2 regions of the Clostridiisalibacter paucivorans DSM 22131 genome follow, and region 2 is predicted to be linked to the other one. Evidence: a T-box and tRNA genes for the amino acid it is inferred to sense, from the RefSeq annotation. Region 2 holds a T-box; the other holds one or more tRNA genes.
What was found. A T-box is a leader RNA that pairs with one kind of tRNA and senses whether it is charged. The one in region 2 lies ahead of pheS (phenylalanine--tRNA ligase subunit alpha), so its partner is inferred to be a tRNA-Phe.
Positions count from the first base shown of each region.

Region 1: it has a tRNA-Phe gene. The T-box ahead of pheS (phenylalanine--tRNA ligase subunit alpha) is inferred to sense a tRNA for this amino acid. The anticodon was not compared.

Region 1 covers NZ_JHVL01000004.1:132,242-139,583, forward strand. The annotation lists gene Q326_RS0103125 (hypothetical protein) at 1-667, opposite strand, end outside; gene Q326_RS0103130 (S-layer homology domain-containing protein) at 706-2,268, opposite strand; gene Q326_RS16485 (Eco57I restriction-modification methylase domain-containing protein) at 2,392-4,395, opposite strand; gene Q326_RS17825 (ribonuclease H-like domain-containing protein) at 4,527-5,519, shown strand; tRNA gene Q326_RS0103145 (tRNA-Phe) at 5,551-5,626, opposite strand; tRNA gene Q326_RS0103150 (tRNA-Ile) at 5,642-5,718, opposite strand; tRNA gene Q326_RS0103155 (tRNA-Pro) at 5,724-5,800, opposite strand; tRNA gene Q326_RS0103160 (tRNA-Ile) at 5,817-5,889, opposite strand; gene Q326_RS0103165 (DUF1294 domain-containing protein) at 6,074-6,385, opposite strand; tRNA gene Q326_RS0103170 (tRNA-Phe) at 6,448-6,523, opposite strand; tRNA gene Q326_RS0103180 (tRNA-Ile) at 6,637-6,713, opposite strand; tRNA gene Q326_RS0103185 (tRNA-Pro) at 6,719-6,795, opposite strand; tRNA gene Q326_RS0103190 (tRNA-Trp) at 6,806-6,881, opposite strand; tRNA gene Q326_RS0103195 (tRNA-Ile) at 6,898-6,974, opposite strand; tRNA gene Q326_RS0103200 (tRNA-Ser) at 6,982-7,072, opposite strand; tRNA gene Q326_RS0103205 (tRNA-Ser) at 7,082-7,170, opposite strand; tRNA gene Q326_RS0103210 (tRNA-Lys) at 7,176-7,251, opposite strand.
Region 2 covers NZ_JHVL01000028.1:4,566-11,907, reverse strand. The annotation lists gene pheT (phenylalanine--tRNA ligase subunit beta) at 1-1,681, opposite strand, end outside; gene pheS (phenylalanine--tRNA ligase subunit alpha) at 1,734-2,756, opposite strand; T-box leader at 2,803-3,039, opposite strand; gene Q326_RS0109030 (TrmH family RNA methyltransferase) at 3,226-4,032, opposite strand; gene Q326_RS0109025 (potassium channel family protein) at 4,046-4,699, opposite strand; gene Q326_RS0109020 (TrkH family potassium uptake protein) at 4,710-6,065, opposite strand; gene rplT (50S ribosomal protein L20) at 6,200-6,553, opposite strand; gene rpmI (50S ribosomal protein L35) at 6,585-6,779, opposite strand; gene infC (translation initiation factor IF-3) at 6,803-7,342, opposite strand, start outside.

The sequences.
Region 1 (7,342 bases), on a different contig from region 2:
CAAATGAACATCCATAATCCTTCCCTAATGTCCCATTAAAAGTAGTTCTATACCTTTTAAGAACTATGTCTACCTCAATCCTACTACTATGCTTAAGTCCGTTAAATATACTTTTTCTAACGATATCATAATATTTATCTCTTGTCATTCTAAATGGTAAGACCTCTATTATATCCTTAATTTTATCATAGAGCATGTCCATATCCTGTGTTAAAAATTTCAAAACATCTTCATAAAATTGATTCAAATTAAATGTATTTTCATAGACAAGATTTTGGTTTCCATGTTTCAATATATCTTCAAGTATATCCTTTATATAATCTAATTCTATAAGATATAGAGAAATAACCTCTATATGATTTATGCATTGAGCTCTTAATCTCTTCAAATTTGATATTTTTTCATGGGAGCTACTTTTTCCATTTACTAAATCTATTTCTTCTTGGACCCTATCTATAAATTCATCTAAATTCTCGTTATCATTTTGCAATTCATCAAGCCTTAAATCCTCCGTATTTCTTATTTCTTGTATCTCTTTATTCATCTCTAGTATTTCTATTTTAGATAATAGATACACATAATCAACTATTTTTTCTTTTTCTAATGCTATTTTATTAATTAACTCTCTACTATTACTTTCTTTGTGTTCACAAGTTTTAGATTGCATAATAAAATCACCCTTTTATTCTAATATAAGTATAGAAATCAGTCTTTATAAGAATCCATAGCCTTTTTTATTCCTCCGATAAATTGTTTATAAGTATCTAGTTCTTCCCTAGGAAGGAATCCTTCTTCATATAATATATTTATCAATGTTCCAAAACTATACATATTGGCATTAAATTTTAAACTACCATTATTAACATTACTAAAATAACTATTTATTTTTTCATTTAAATTATATTCACCTTTTAATCTTTCTAGTCCGTTTCTCAATATATTTTCACATTCTTTATATTTTTTTTGTTTATAATAAATAAATCCTTTATTTAAGTAAAAATTGCTTATAACGTCAGTATCAAGCTCAGAAAGAATATCTCCTTGACTTTCTATATCTATATAATCTTTCAGGGCTTCTTGATATTTTTTGTTTTCCATATATATCTTAGACTTAAGAAATACGACATCAAGTTTTTCTTCCATATCTTTAACTAAATTATACCATTTATCTAACCCTTTTATTATTAATTCCTTATTGTCAAGATGTTTAATAGCCAATTGTAAAATTAATTTAGATTCATTGGCATTCAAATCATCTCTAGCTATAAAATCATCAATCATTTCTTTTGCTAGTTTTAAATTCTGTTTTTCATCAAAGCCACCATACTGTAACAAATAATAGTTAAGACCAGCTATATTCCAATAGTCCTGCTCTTTCAAAGATTTCAATGTACTTATTGGCTCCTCATCGTATAAATGTCTTTCTTCATATGGTATAACTTTAACCATAGATTCATATTCTAATGTGGATATTGCTCTCTTATATAGTAAATCTTTTCTTTCTGTATAAGTTTCAAAATAATCCCCAAAAAACATAAATTTACTATCATAGATACTAGTATTTAGATGAATTTTATTTAAAAATCCATCCTTCAAAAAGTCCATTTCATATACTATTCTTCTCATTATTGTGGCAGCCTCAGCCCTAGTTACCTTTTCTTTAGGCATAAAATTACCATTGCTATAACCTAATATTATTTTATTTTTAGCCATATCTTTTATTTGATCATAATACATATAATTATAATTTAAATCTTTAAACTCTATAGCTTCTTTTTTTAAAGGAGGCATAGTAAAAAAACTAGATAATAATACAGCTTCTTCTCTAGTTATAAATTTATTTGGATAAAATCTATCTCCAGGAAATATATCTTTAAAATTTATATCTTTATTTTGTATATCTATATATTTTTGTAAAGTCTTTATATTTTTGTATGCCCAAAAGGTTTCATCAATATCACTGTAATCTTGAGAATCTAATGATTTGTCATTTGAAATATTTATATTATTATCCATAAATATAGATTTTTCATTGACAGCTCTATACAAAATAGCTGCGAATTCAGCTCTAGTTATATTATTATCAGGCTTAAATGTCCCGTCTTCGTATCCTAAAAACAATTCCATTTCATTACTAGACCACAATATCTCATTTTGGGCCCAATGTCCAAAGATATCAATAAAATAAGTATATGCCCATACACTGTTAATATTAAATATAGATAAAATAAGTATTATAACAGCTAGAACAATTGTTTTATTTTTCATAGATTTATCCCCCTCATAGTCAAAAGCAAACATAATCTCAATATAAAAGCATATTATTATTGTTATAATCTATTATATCTGTCAATTCACCCACATACAATTTAAATATTTATTACAATTTTTCTAATACTTAATATATTTTTCTATTGTTTTAACTTCATCATCATTTATATTGTATAAATTGTAAAAGAAAGTATCTATATAGTATTTGTTTTTATTTATTAAATGATTATACTTGTCTATATTATCTTTATTCATAATTCTTTCATTATATTTTAATATATCTTTCACTTTTTCTTCAACCATATAGCTATCCTTTGTAAATTTTATTTTCAAAGTCTTCAATTTATTAGGATAATATTCATATAATCTTTCGCCAACTTTTTTGCCAACAACTTTAAAATAGAATTCAAATATCTTAGAATTTAGATACCCTAAGATATATTCAATAGAAAAATCTTCTATTCCTTCTTTTACTTTAGCTAAATATACATCTGCACTAGATAATACATTATTATAATCTATTGTAAACCTATTAGCTTCAGCTTTAAAGGGAAATACTATCTTAGGTGATTTGAAGATCTCTATATTTCTTCCCCATTGTATTTCATACCACTTCCTTATATTTCTTTCACATTCTCGCCTTGAAGAAAGTCTATCTTTATATTTTAAAAGTCTTTTAGTTATATTGGGATAGTAATCTATGTTTTTTATAAGGTTAGTATAAATCAAATATTTATTAGTATCTTTCATACCATAACTTAGTATATCGCTATTTTTTATCCATGGCAAAATTACATCTTCTTCTAGACTTTCATTTTCTATATTTTCTTTATACACAACAAATGCCTTATCAAGCCCTGTAATTATGCCTTGACTAAAATTACATATTTGACTAAGGATTGTATCACCTTTTTTTTCTATTTTATCATAAATTTTACTCTCTTTACTAGTTATTAATCTCCACTCTCTATCATTAAGACTTTCATAATTTATCATGAATTTCTTTTTATTTAGTAATTTATCACTTTTTCTATATATATCTATTTTAATTTCATTTCTTTTTTTTTCTTTTTTTACTAACTTAATTATTACTGGGCTTATACCCACATCTTTAAATACTTTTATTCCATTAAAATCAGATATATTTTTTATACAAAATTTTTCTTTTATGTATATTCTTAAATCCCTTGCAGAAGGGGATTCTAAAAAATATCTAGACGTAATAAAAGATAATACCCCATTTTTTTTCAACAAATCAAAACCTTTTTTAAAAAAACAATAAGATATGTCCCCTTTATCTGAATATATATCGCTGTAGTTTTTTTTCAATTGAATTCTATATTGTTTATCTATCTTTTTATGCCCAATATAAGGAGGATTTCCTATGACTAAATCAAACACACATCTATATTTGTTATTAGAATCAATATTCATATTCTCATAAAATCTTTCCAATAAAATATCTACATTAAAGACATTGGGATTAATTTTCTGAACACTATTTAACTTTAATATTAAAGACACTTTAGTCATAAAAACTGCAAATTCATCTATATCTGTTCCCCATAAATTATTTTTAATTATAAAATTTTCGATTCCTTTGTCATATTCCTCAGCTATCTCATGATTCTTTTCTAATATATCTTTTTTATATAAGTTAAATATATTTTTCATTCTTCTAAGTGACTCTAATAAAAAATATCCTCCCCCACATGCAGGATCTATTATTTTATAATAAGGATCTTTAACTATTTTATTTTCATCTATACTATTGTTTACTATTTCTTTAACTATATTAGAAGGGGTATATATCTGCCCCAATACTTTTTTATCTTTTTTAGTCATAATTCCCTGATATATCTCACCTAATAATATATTAGATATATCTTTAGTGGGAATTTTTTTTATATAATTTAGTAATTCATTCTTTGTTTCCAAAGAAATATCTAGATTTGGTAATCCTTTATTGCAATATGAAAATTTATTATTGAATTTAAAACATAAAAGTATATTTCCTATATAATATATTAAGCCCTTCAATGTATTAATATCAAATTCTTTATTCTTCTTTTTTTCTTTTTTTAAAATTTCTATTATTCTATTTGTATGAATCATTTCTTCCATAAACGTGCCTCCCAAGCAAAATCTTTATATACCCATTATATATTAATGCTTATATATTATAAAGAAAACCTGATATCTATCTTATAATTTGTTATAATAATTATTATATTTATTTTAAGGAGTGATTCATTATGGAATATATAACCAAAACATATATGGATAAACTTTATATACCAGCTAAGTTAAAACAAGAATTTTTAAATAAAAAAGTATGCTTTTTTGATATAGAAACTACAGGCTTCAATAGAAATAAAAACTATATAACTATAATTGGCATTGTATATTATAAAAATTCAAAAAAAATTATCAAACAATATTTTGCAGATACTTTAAATGATGAATATCTTTTATTAGAAAAGTTTTTGTGTGATTTTACTAACTTTGATACATATATTTCCTATAATGGAGATTTGTTTGATATCCCTTTTATAAATGCTCGACTAAAAAAATATAATTTTAATTATACAATTTCAAAGCATAAAAGTATTGACATAATAAATATAGTCAAAAAATATAGAGACATTTTAGGGTTAGAAAAATATAGACAAAAAGATATAGAAAAAATGCTTAATATAAACAGAAGTGATAAAATTTCTGGAAAAGATATGGTTAAACTTTATTTCAATTACTTAGAAACTCAAAATAGAGAAACTAAAGATATTATTTTGAAACACAACTTAGATGATATCTATTATCTCCCTGAAATCTTAAAAATATATGATCTTATAAATGATAAGTTGAGATTTGAAATTATATTAAATAATAAAAGCAACATTAATTTTAATATAAAGCAAATAGATGTGATTGACAATTCACTATTTATTGTCGGAACTTCTTCTATTATAAATATCCCAAAACAAATATATTTTTGTGGGAATACAAATTTAGAATGGAACACCAAAGAAGGGAACTTTAAATTTAATATGCTCTTACAAGAAGGTAATCTGTCAACTGGTCAAAAATGTTTTTTCATAAATAAAAATTCTTTTGATTTTACTATAGAATTATTAGACAATAGTAAATATAATGTGCCTGAAAATATTATTATAATAAAAGACAAAAAAAATTATTTTATAGAAAATATTAAAAAAATTATTCATGAAACAATAGTAAATATAATGTAAAAAACTTTGCTGTTAACAGCAAAGTTTTTTATGGTGCCCAGAGGCGGAATCGAACCACCGACACGGGGATTTTCAGTCCCCTGCTCTACCGACTGAGCTATCTGGGCATATTATATACATCTTGGTGGGCTTAGGTGGACTCGAACCACCGACCTCACGCTTATCAGGCGTGCGCTCTAACCTGCTGAGCTATAAGCCCAAAAGTGGTCGGGGTGGCAGGATTTGAACCCGCGGCCCTCTGGTCCCAAACCAGATGCGCTACCAAACTGCGCTACACCCCGACTTTTAAAATGTATATGGTGGGCCTTCAGGGACTCGAACCCCAGACCTACCGGTTATGAGCCGGGCGCTCTAACCAACTGAGAAAACCACGTCCGTCGACTTTTTTTGTCGACTCTTAATATGTTACCACGTTTCTTGTTTATTGTCAACACTTTTTTATCATTATTTTTTTATAATGTCTGTAATGTTTTAACAACGGATATAATAATATCATCTTTACAAATAAGTGTCAAGGACTTTTTATGAGTTTTTCTATAGATATTTTAGCCTTTCTATTTAATTATATTAAATAGAAAAAACTGTAATATCTTATTTAATATATATATAGCAGGAACACCTAAATAAAATTTCTTCTTTCTCAATTTATGCTTATAAATTATCATTCCTATCATTATACCAGAAGCTCCTCCTAAAAATGCCGTAATTATCAAAGTAGATTCTTTTATTCTCCACTCTTGATTCTTTGCTTTTTTCTTGTCTAAAAACATATTTATTATTGCAAATATATTTATAATCAAAAAGTAAAAATAAAATACCCATTGATATAAAGTTATATTTTCAAATATCCCAATTATATATTTCATATATAAACATCTCCAAAATTAATTCAATAAAAAAACTCCTCATCAATCAAGATAGGAGCTTATGGTGCCCAGAGGCGGAATCGAACCACCGACACGGGGATTTTCAGTCCCCTGCTCTACCGACTGAGCTATCTGGGCAAACAAACATATATATTTTGTATAAAATATATGGTGGGCCTTCAGGGACTCGAACCCCAGACCTACCGGTTATGAGCCGGGCGCTCTAACCAACTGAGCTATTATATACATCTTGGTGGGCTTAGGTGGACTCGAACCACCGACCTCACGCTTATCAGGCGTGCGCTCTAACCTGCTGAGCTATAAGCCCAAAAGTGGTCGGGGTGGCAGGATTTGAACCCGCGGCCCTCTGGTCCCAAACCAGATGCGCTACCAAACTGCGCTACACCCCGATATTTATATTGGCAGGGGTAGCAGGACTCGAACCCACGGCGCTTGGTTTTGGAGACCAACGCTCTACCAACTGAGCTATACCCCTGTATAGAATATTTTAGTGGTGGGCCTTCAGGGACTCGAACCCCAGACCTACCGGTTATGAGCCGGGCGCTCTAACCAACTGAGCTAAAGGCCCACTAAAATGGCGGAGAAGGAGGGATTTGAACCCTCGCGCCCCGTAAAGGACCTACTCCCTTAGCAGGGGAGCCTCTTCAGCCACTTGAGTACTTCTCCATAAATTCTTGGCGGAGAGGGTGGGATTCGAACCCACGTGGGCTTACACCCTAACGGTTTTCAAGACCGCCCCGTTATGACCACTTCGGTACCTCTCCCTATATGGTGACCCATCGGCGACTCGAACGCCGGACACCCTGATTAAAAGTCAGGTGCTCTGCCAACTGAGCTAATGGGTCATATTTTAATTGATTATGGCATTATTCTTTAATAACTAGCCCAATTTTGTGCTATTTACTAAGCGATTCGCACAAAACCTAAAGCATGTTT
Region 2 (7,342 bases):
GGGTAGTCCTCATAACACTATAGTCCTCTCCTAAAGGATTCATTATTTTTACATATTGTCTCTTAAAACTACTTTCTGGTAAAGATATCTTGTCAAAATCTTTAGGGCTAATAAAAGAATATGTTGTTATCTCATTTAAACCCATTCCCACTAAAATATTCTTCACTAAATCTTCTATTCTTCTAAGTCTAGATTTCTCACCTTTAGAAAGGCTTCCCATTAAAGGTTGTGAAGGTATATTGTGAAATCCATATACCCTTCCTATCTCTTCGATTATATCTGCTTCAATCTCTAAATCTTGTCTGAATGAAGGCACATCAACCTCTATTTCATTGTCTTTAATCTTACATCTTAATTCTAATCTTTCTAATATATCTATCATCTGTTCCTCTGTTATTTTTATACCCAGTAATTCTTCTACTTTATTTATTCTCACATTTACCTTTTTTTCTTCAGATTTTTTTGGATATACATCTATATACCCTGCTATAACCTCTCCTGCCTCTACCATTTCTATCAGTTGACATACTCTATTACAAGCCATTTCTGCTATATCTGATGTCAATCCCTTTTCATATTTACTAGATGCTTCTGTTCTAAGTCCCACAGCTCTAGATGTCAACCTTATATTTCTTTTGTCAAAATTAGCAGATTCAATTAATATGGTATCTGTTATATCTGTAACTTCACTATTCAGTCCTCCCATAACACCAGCTAATGCCACGGGTTTGACCTCATCAGCTATAACCAACATCTCCTCTGTAAGCTTTCTTTCAGTTCCATCTAATGTCTCTATTGTCTCCTCTGGTTTTGCCCTTCTAACAATAATCTTTTTTCCCTCTAGTTTGTTCAAATCAAAGGCATGTAGAGGCTGACCCATTTCAAGCATTACATAATTAGTTATATCTACTATATTATTTATAGGTCTAACCCCCGATTCAATAAGTCTTCTTTGAATCCACATTGGAGATTCTTCTACCTTTACATTTTTAATAACTCTTCCATAATATCTATTGCATAGATCTTCATCTTTTATTTCTATACCATTCATATATTCATAAATATCTTCATATTCGTTTTCTATATTAATTTTAGTATGTTTTAATTCTTTACCTAATGTAGCAGCCGTTTCCCTTGCCATACCTATAATACTTAAACAATCAGGTCTATTTGGAGTTATCTCAAACTCTATTATTTCTCCATATAATTCTAAAATTTCCTTTATGTCTCTGCCAATGGGATATTCTTTATCCAATATAAATATACCATTTTTTATTTTTTTAGGTACTAAGTCTTCTGCTATACCCAATTCTTGTGCCGAACATAACATACCTTGAGACTCTATCCCTCTAAGTTTTCCTCTTTTTATCTTGATACCTCCTGGTAATTTAGCACCATGTAATGCAACAGGTATATAATCTCCTTCATTTATATTATCTGCTCCTGTAACAATCTGTAGAGTTTTCTCTCCAACATCTATTACTGTAATTACAAGTTTATCAGCATTAGGATGGGGATTAATTTCTAATATCTTTCCTACGACTACTCCTTCCACTCCTTTATCTACAAGCTCTATAGAGTCCACATGAGACCCTGACATGGTGAGTTTATCTGCAAGTTCTTTAGTCTCTAAATTATTTATATCCACATATTCTTTTAACCACTTAACTGGTACTAACATATTACTTACTCCTCCTTATATTAATTTTCAGCATATAGAATCACATAATATATTAAAATTGGTCTAAAAATCTCATATCATTGTCAAATAATAGTCTAATATTATTCAATCCATATTTAACCATAGTAACCCTATCTATACCTAATCCAAAAGCAAATCCACTGTAAATTTCAGGGTCTATACCACATTTCTTCAATACATTAGGATGTACCATTCCACATCCTAGAAGCTCCATTGCCCATCCAGTGCCATTGCAATTGTCACAACCCTTTCCTTTACATTTAAAACAGGATACGTCTACTTCAGCACTGGGCTCTGTAAATGGAAAGTCATGGGGTCTAAACCTTGTATTAAAATCACTACCAAATAATTCTTTAACAAATATATCTATAGTATCCTTTAGATTTGCAAGGGTCACTCCTTTATCAACTACAAGGCATTCCATTTGATGAAACATAGGAGAATGTGTATCATCTACATCATCAAATCTAAATGTCCTTCCTGCAGACACAATCTTTATTGGTGGTTCTTTTTGCTTCATAACTCTTACTTGTACAGGAGAGGTTTGGGTCCTAAGTAATATGTTTTCTGTGATATAAAAAGTATCAGACATATCCCTAGATGGATGATCTTCTGGGGCATTCAAAGCATCAAAATTATTATATACTGTCTCTATTTCAGGGCCTTCTACCACATCAAACCCCATATTCATAAATATTTCTTCCAACTCTTCTTTAGTTCTCATCAATGGATGTCTATGACCATAATACTTTTTTCTTCCAGGCATTGATATATCTATTTTTTCTGACTCTAGCTTTGCTTCCTTAGCCTTGTTTTTTAGATCTCTTTTAAGGGTTTCAATTTCTGCTTCTATCACAGACCTAACTTCATTGGCAAGTTTTCCGATTACTGGTCTTTCTTCAGCTGATAATTTTCCCATCCCCCTTAAAACCTGGGTTATTTCACCTTTTTTTCCTAAAAACTCAACTCTCTTTTTATCTAACTCTTCCATATCTATTACTTCTTTAATTTCTTCAATGGCCCTTTGTTTAATCTCCATAAGCCTTTCCTTCATTATATATTCTCTCCTTCCTAATATTTAAAAAATAAACCTCCATTCCAAAAGGAACGAAGGTTTTCCGCGGTACCATCCTTAATAGATCTATACATAAAATATAAATCTCTTAATTATAATAACGACAAATAGCCGACATGACTCTAATAAACTTTTAAAATGTCTTTCAAGTCAGCAGTTCAAGAGGGAACTTCAATATCACAATCCATAAAGGTACTCACAGCCAAGGTACCTTATCTCTGCAATGTTTTATAATACCTACTCTCTCTTTCATAACTTTTAACTATTCAATTACTATACAAGCTTTTATACACAAGATATGCATTTATGGATCCAGTAAGCTCAAATAAATGCCAAAAAAATTTCGCATCAATCATAAGGATTAACACCCCTTTAATGCTATTTACTTAAATTATAGCATGGGGTTTTTTAAATTACAAGTTCTACAGCTCCACTATTTGAAAATTTTCTAAAAATTATGTCTTTGTCTGAATGCTTCGTACATCAATATTGACGATGCCATTGCAGCATTTAAAGACTCTGCATCACCTATCATTGGTATTTTAACAAGATAATCTGATGATTCTATTATATCCATGGAAACTCCTTTAGATTCGTTGCCTATAATTAAAGCAAAATCTCTATTAAAATCCATTTCATAACAGGGTATGCTTTCTCTAAATGATGTGGTTATAACATTGATGTCTTTCTTCTTTAATTTAACAATTAATTCCATAATATCTTCACAGTATGTTACTGGCATATGAAATATTGACCCCATGGTACTTCTAATAACCTTTGGGTTAAATATGTCTACACAGCCTTTAGTCACAATTACAGATTTAGCTCCCAAAGCATCGGCTGATCGTATTATTGTTCCTAAATTACCAGGGTCTTGAACTTTATCTAAAACTATAATAAAATTATCCTCTATATTCAATAAATGATGTAGTTCTTCCATCTGAAATGACAATACTCCTATAATCCCTTGAGGATTTTCTGTATCACTTATATCCTTTAAAATCTTATCTGTGGTCTTATATATGTCAATATCTGATTCAACTATTTTGTTATACATTTCATGACCATTATCCATATCGAATAGAGATGGCCCATAAATTATATACAATATATCACTGCTGGTTTTCAATGCTTCATCTAAAGACTTCACGCCCTCAATAAAAAACCGTCTTTTATTCCAGCGATCCCTTTTTCTATGTAAGGATTTTATTTCTTTTATCACTTTATTGGATGTACTAGTAATTTCTACTTCCATAATTAAACCCTTTCTATCTAGTCTTTCTTTCAAGCTTTCTCAAATCATCATTATTACCTATAACTATTAATATATCATCAGGTTTTATTACATCGTCAGCATAAGGTGAAATATTCATCATTTCCCCACTCTTTATAGCTATAACATTTATTCCAAATTTAGTAGGGAGCTTTAAATCTTGTAATGTCTTGCCTTCCCATTCTTTCATAGCACTGACCTCGACTATGCTAAAATCAGGGGCAAATTCTATGAAATCAAGTATATTAGATGAAACTAGACTTCTAGCAACTCTGCTTCCCATATCTCTCTCAGGAAACACAACCCTGTCAGCACCAGTTTTTTCTAATACTTTAGCATGGAGTTCATTTTGTGCCTTAGTCAATACTAGCCTAACCCCTAGTTCTTTAGCTATCATTGTAGCCATAATAGAAGCCTGCATATCAGAACCTATAGATACTATGACCACATCAAAATTTCTAATCCCTAAAGTCCTCAATGTATTTTCATCTATAGCATCAGCTTGAACTGCATGAGTTACCTTGCTAGATATCTCTTGAACCCTCTCTTCACTTTTATCTATAGCCAATACATCATAGCCCATATTATATAATGTCTCAGCAACACTGGTTCCAAATCTACCACATCCTATAATAGCAAACTGTTTCATTTTCATCCTCCTAACCTACAATAATTCTATCTTCTGGATATCTATATAGTCCTTTTTTACTTCTTTGTTTCTTAGCAAATGCAAATGCCATGGTCAATGGCCCCAATCTACCTACAAACATAGTAAATGTTATTATAAGTCTTCCTACTATACTTAGATTAGATGTTATTCCTCTGCTTAGTCCAACTGTAGCAAATGCTGAAACTGTCTCAAATAGAATATCTAAAAATGACGCATCTTCTGTTATAGATAATATAGTAACTGCCAAAACAACTATAGCTAATCCAATTCCAATAACGGCAATAGCTCTAAAGATAAGCTCAACAGGTATTCTCTTTTTATATATTTCTACGTCCTTATATCCCTTTATCACAGAAAAAACACTAAATAATATACATCCAACAGTAGTAGTTTTTATACCTCCTGCAGTAGATCCTGGAGAACCCCCTATAAACATAAGGATAATTATAATAAATGCCGTGGCATTAGTTATAGCACCCATATCTATACTATTAAAACCTGCTGTTCTAGGTACTATTGACTGAAACATAGATCCCAATATTTTACCTTTAAATGATAATTGTCCTAAAGTAGCATCATTGTTAAATTCTAAAAACAATACAGCAACAAATCCTACAACTAATAAAACTCCAGTAATTAACAAAACTACTTTAGAATGTAATGATAGTCTTTTGAAACTCTTTTTATTACTTATATCCAAATAGATACTATATCCTAATCCTCCTAAAATCACCAAAACTCCAATCGTAAAGTTTACTATAAAACTCTCTGCAAAAGATTCCATACTATTACCTATTATATCAAACCCTGCATTACAAAAGGCAGATATGGAATGGAACACAGAAAACCATATCCCTTTGGCCAAACCATATGTAGGTATAAATTTAAATGACAGAAAAAACGCCCCTATGGCTTCTATTGTTATAGTTGCCACGATTATGTATCTAGTCAATTTAACTAACCCTGATATAGTAAATTGATTAAGTTCTTCTTGCATTATTAATCTATCTTTTAAAGTTATTTTTTTTCCTAATAATAATGCCAATAAGGTTGCCATAGTCATAAATCCTAATCCACCAATTTGAATCAAGACCAAAATAACTATTTTCCCAAACAATGTCCAGTGAGCAGCTGTATTTACCACTATAAGCCCTGTCACACAAACTGCTGAAGCAGATGTAAATAATGCATCTATAAACCCTATACTATTACCATTTTGAGATGCTATGGGTAGATTTAATAATATTGCTCCAAAAAATATAAGTCCTGCAAATCCCACTACTAATGCTTGAGCAGGATTTAATTTCAATCTATCTATTCCATCTTTTATATTAATATCAATCATCTCCAATATAATGTAATATTAATTTAGTTTTAGCTCATAATCAATTAAATATTATACCACTTTATACAAAACATTGAAAGAAATAATGAAAAATAAAAAGTTCCAACCACAATTGGAACTTTTAGCAAATATATCTATATATTTTCTTTTGCAACCTCTACTAATTGTTTAAATCCTTCTGGATCATGAATAGCCATTTCAGATAAAACTTTTCTATTTATTTCTATCTTAGCCTTTTTAAGACCGTTTATAAACCTACTATATGAAAGACCATTTAGTCTAGCACCTGCATTTATCCTAGAAATCCAAAGCTTTCTAAAGTCTCTTTTCTTTAATTTCCTTCCAACATAAGCTGTACTTAAGGCCTTCATAACTGCTTGATTAGCAGGTCTAAAAAGCTTACTTTTAGCACCATAATAGCCCTTTGCAAGTTTTAATATCTTTTTATGTCTTTTTTTAGCATTAATTGCCTTCTTAACTCTAGCCATTTATAATTACCTCCCTTTATCTCAATGTAGTTTAGTATGGTAGTAAGTCTTTTACTCTCTTCATATCACTAGCACTAACTAGCTTTTGTTTTCTTAAATTTCTTTTTCTTTTAGCAGTTTTCTTGCCTAATATATGACTTTTATAATTGCTTCCTCTTTTCCATTTGCCACTTCCAGTCTTTTTAAACCTCTTAGCAGCACCTCTATGAGTTTTCATTTTTGCCATTGTATTTCCTCCTCTCAAAGATGTTAATTTTTAGGACTCAAAAACATAATCATATTTCTACCTTCCATTTTAGGTTTCTTATCAATTACTCCAACATCTGAAACCAATTTAGCAAATTCATTTAATACCTCTTTACCAGTCTCTGTATGTCCTAATTCTCTTCCTCTAAATCTAACTGTAACCTTTACTTTGTCTTCATTCTTTAAAAACTTTATAGCTTTACCAGCTTTAACATTCAAATCATGTTCTTCTATTCTAGGAGTTAACCTTATCTCTTTTACATTGATTGTCTTCTGGTTTTTCTTAGCTTCTTTCTCTTTTTTTGCTTGCTCATATTTATACTTTCCGTAATCCATTATACGACAAACTGGGGGTTTGGCATTTGGAGCAACCTTTACTAAATCAAGTTTTCTTTCTTCTGCTATACTCATAGCCTTTTTTACGTTAACTACTCCAACTTGATCCCCATTAAAGTCTATTAGCCTTACTTCTCTATCTCTGATTTGGCCATTGATTTGAAGTTCTTTAATATTAAAACACCTCCTATAAATTAAATATATAAA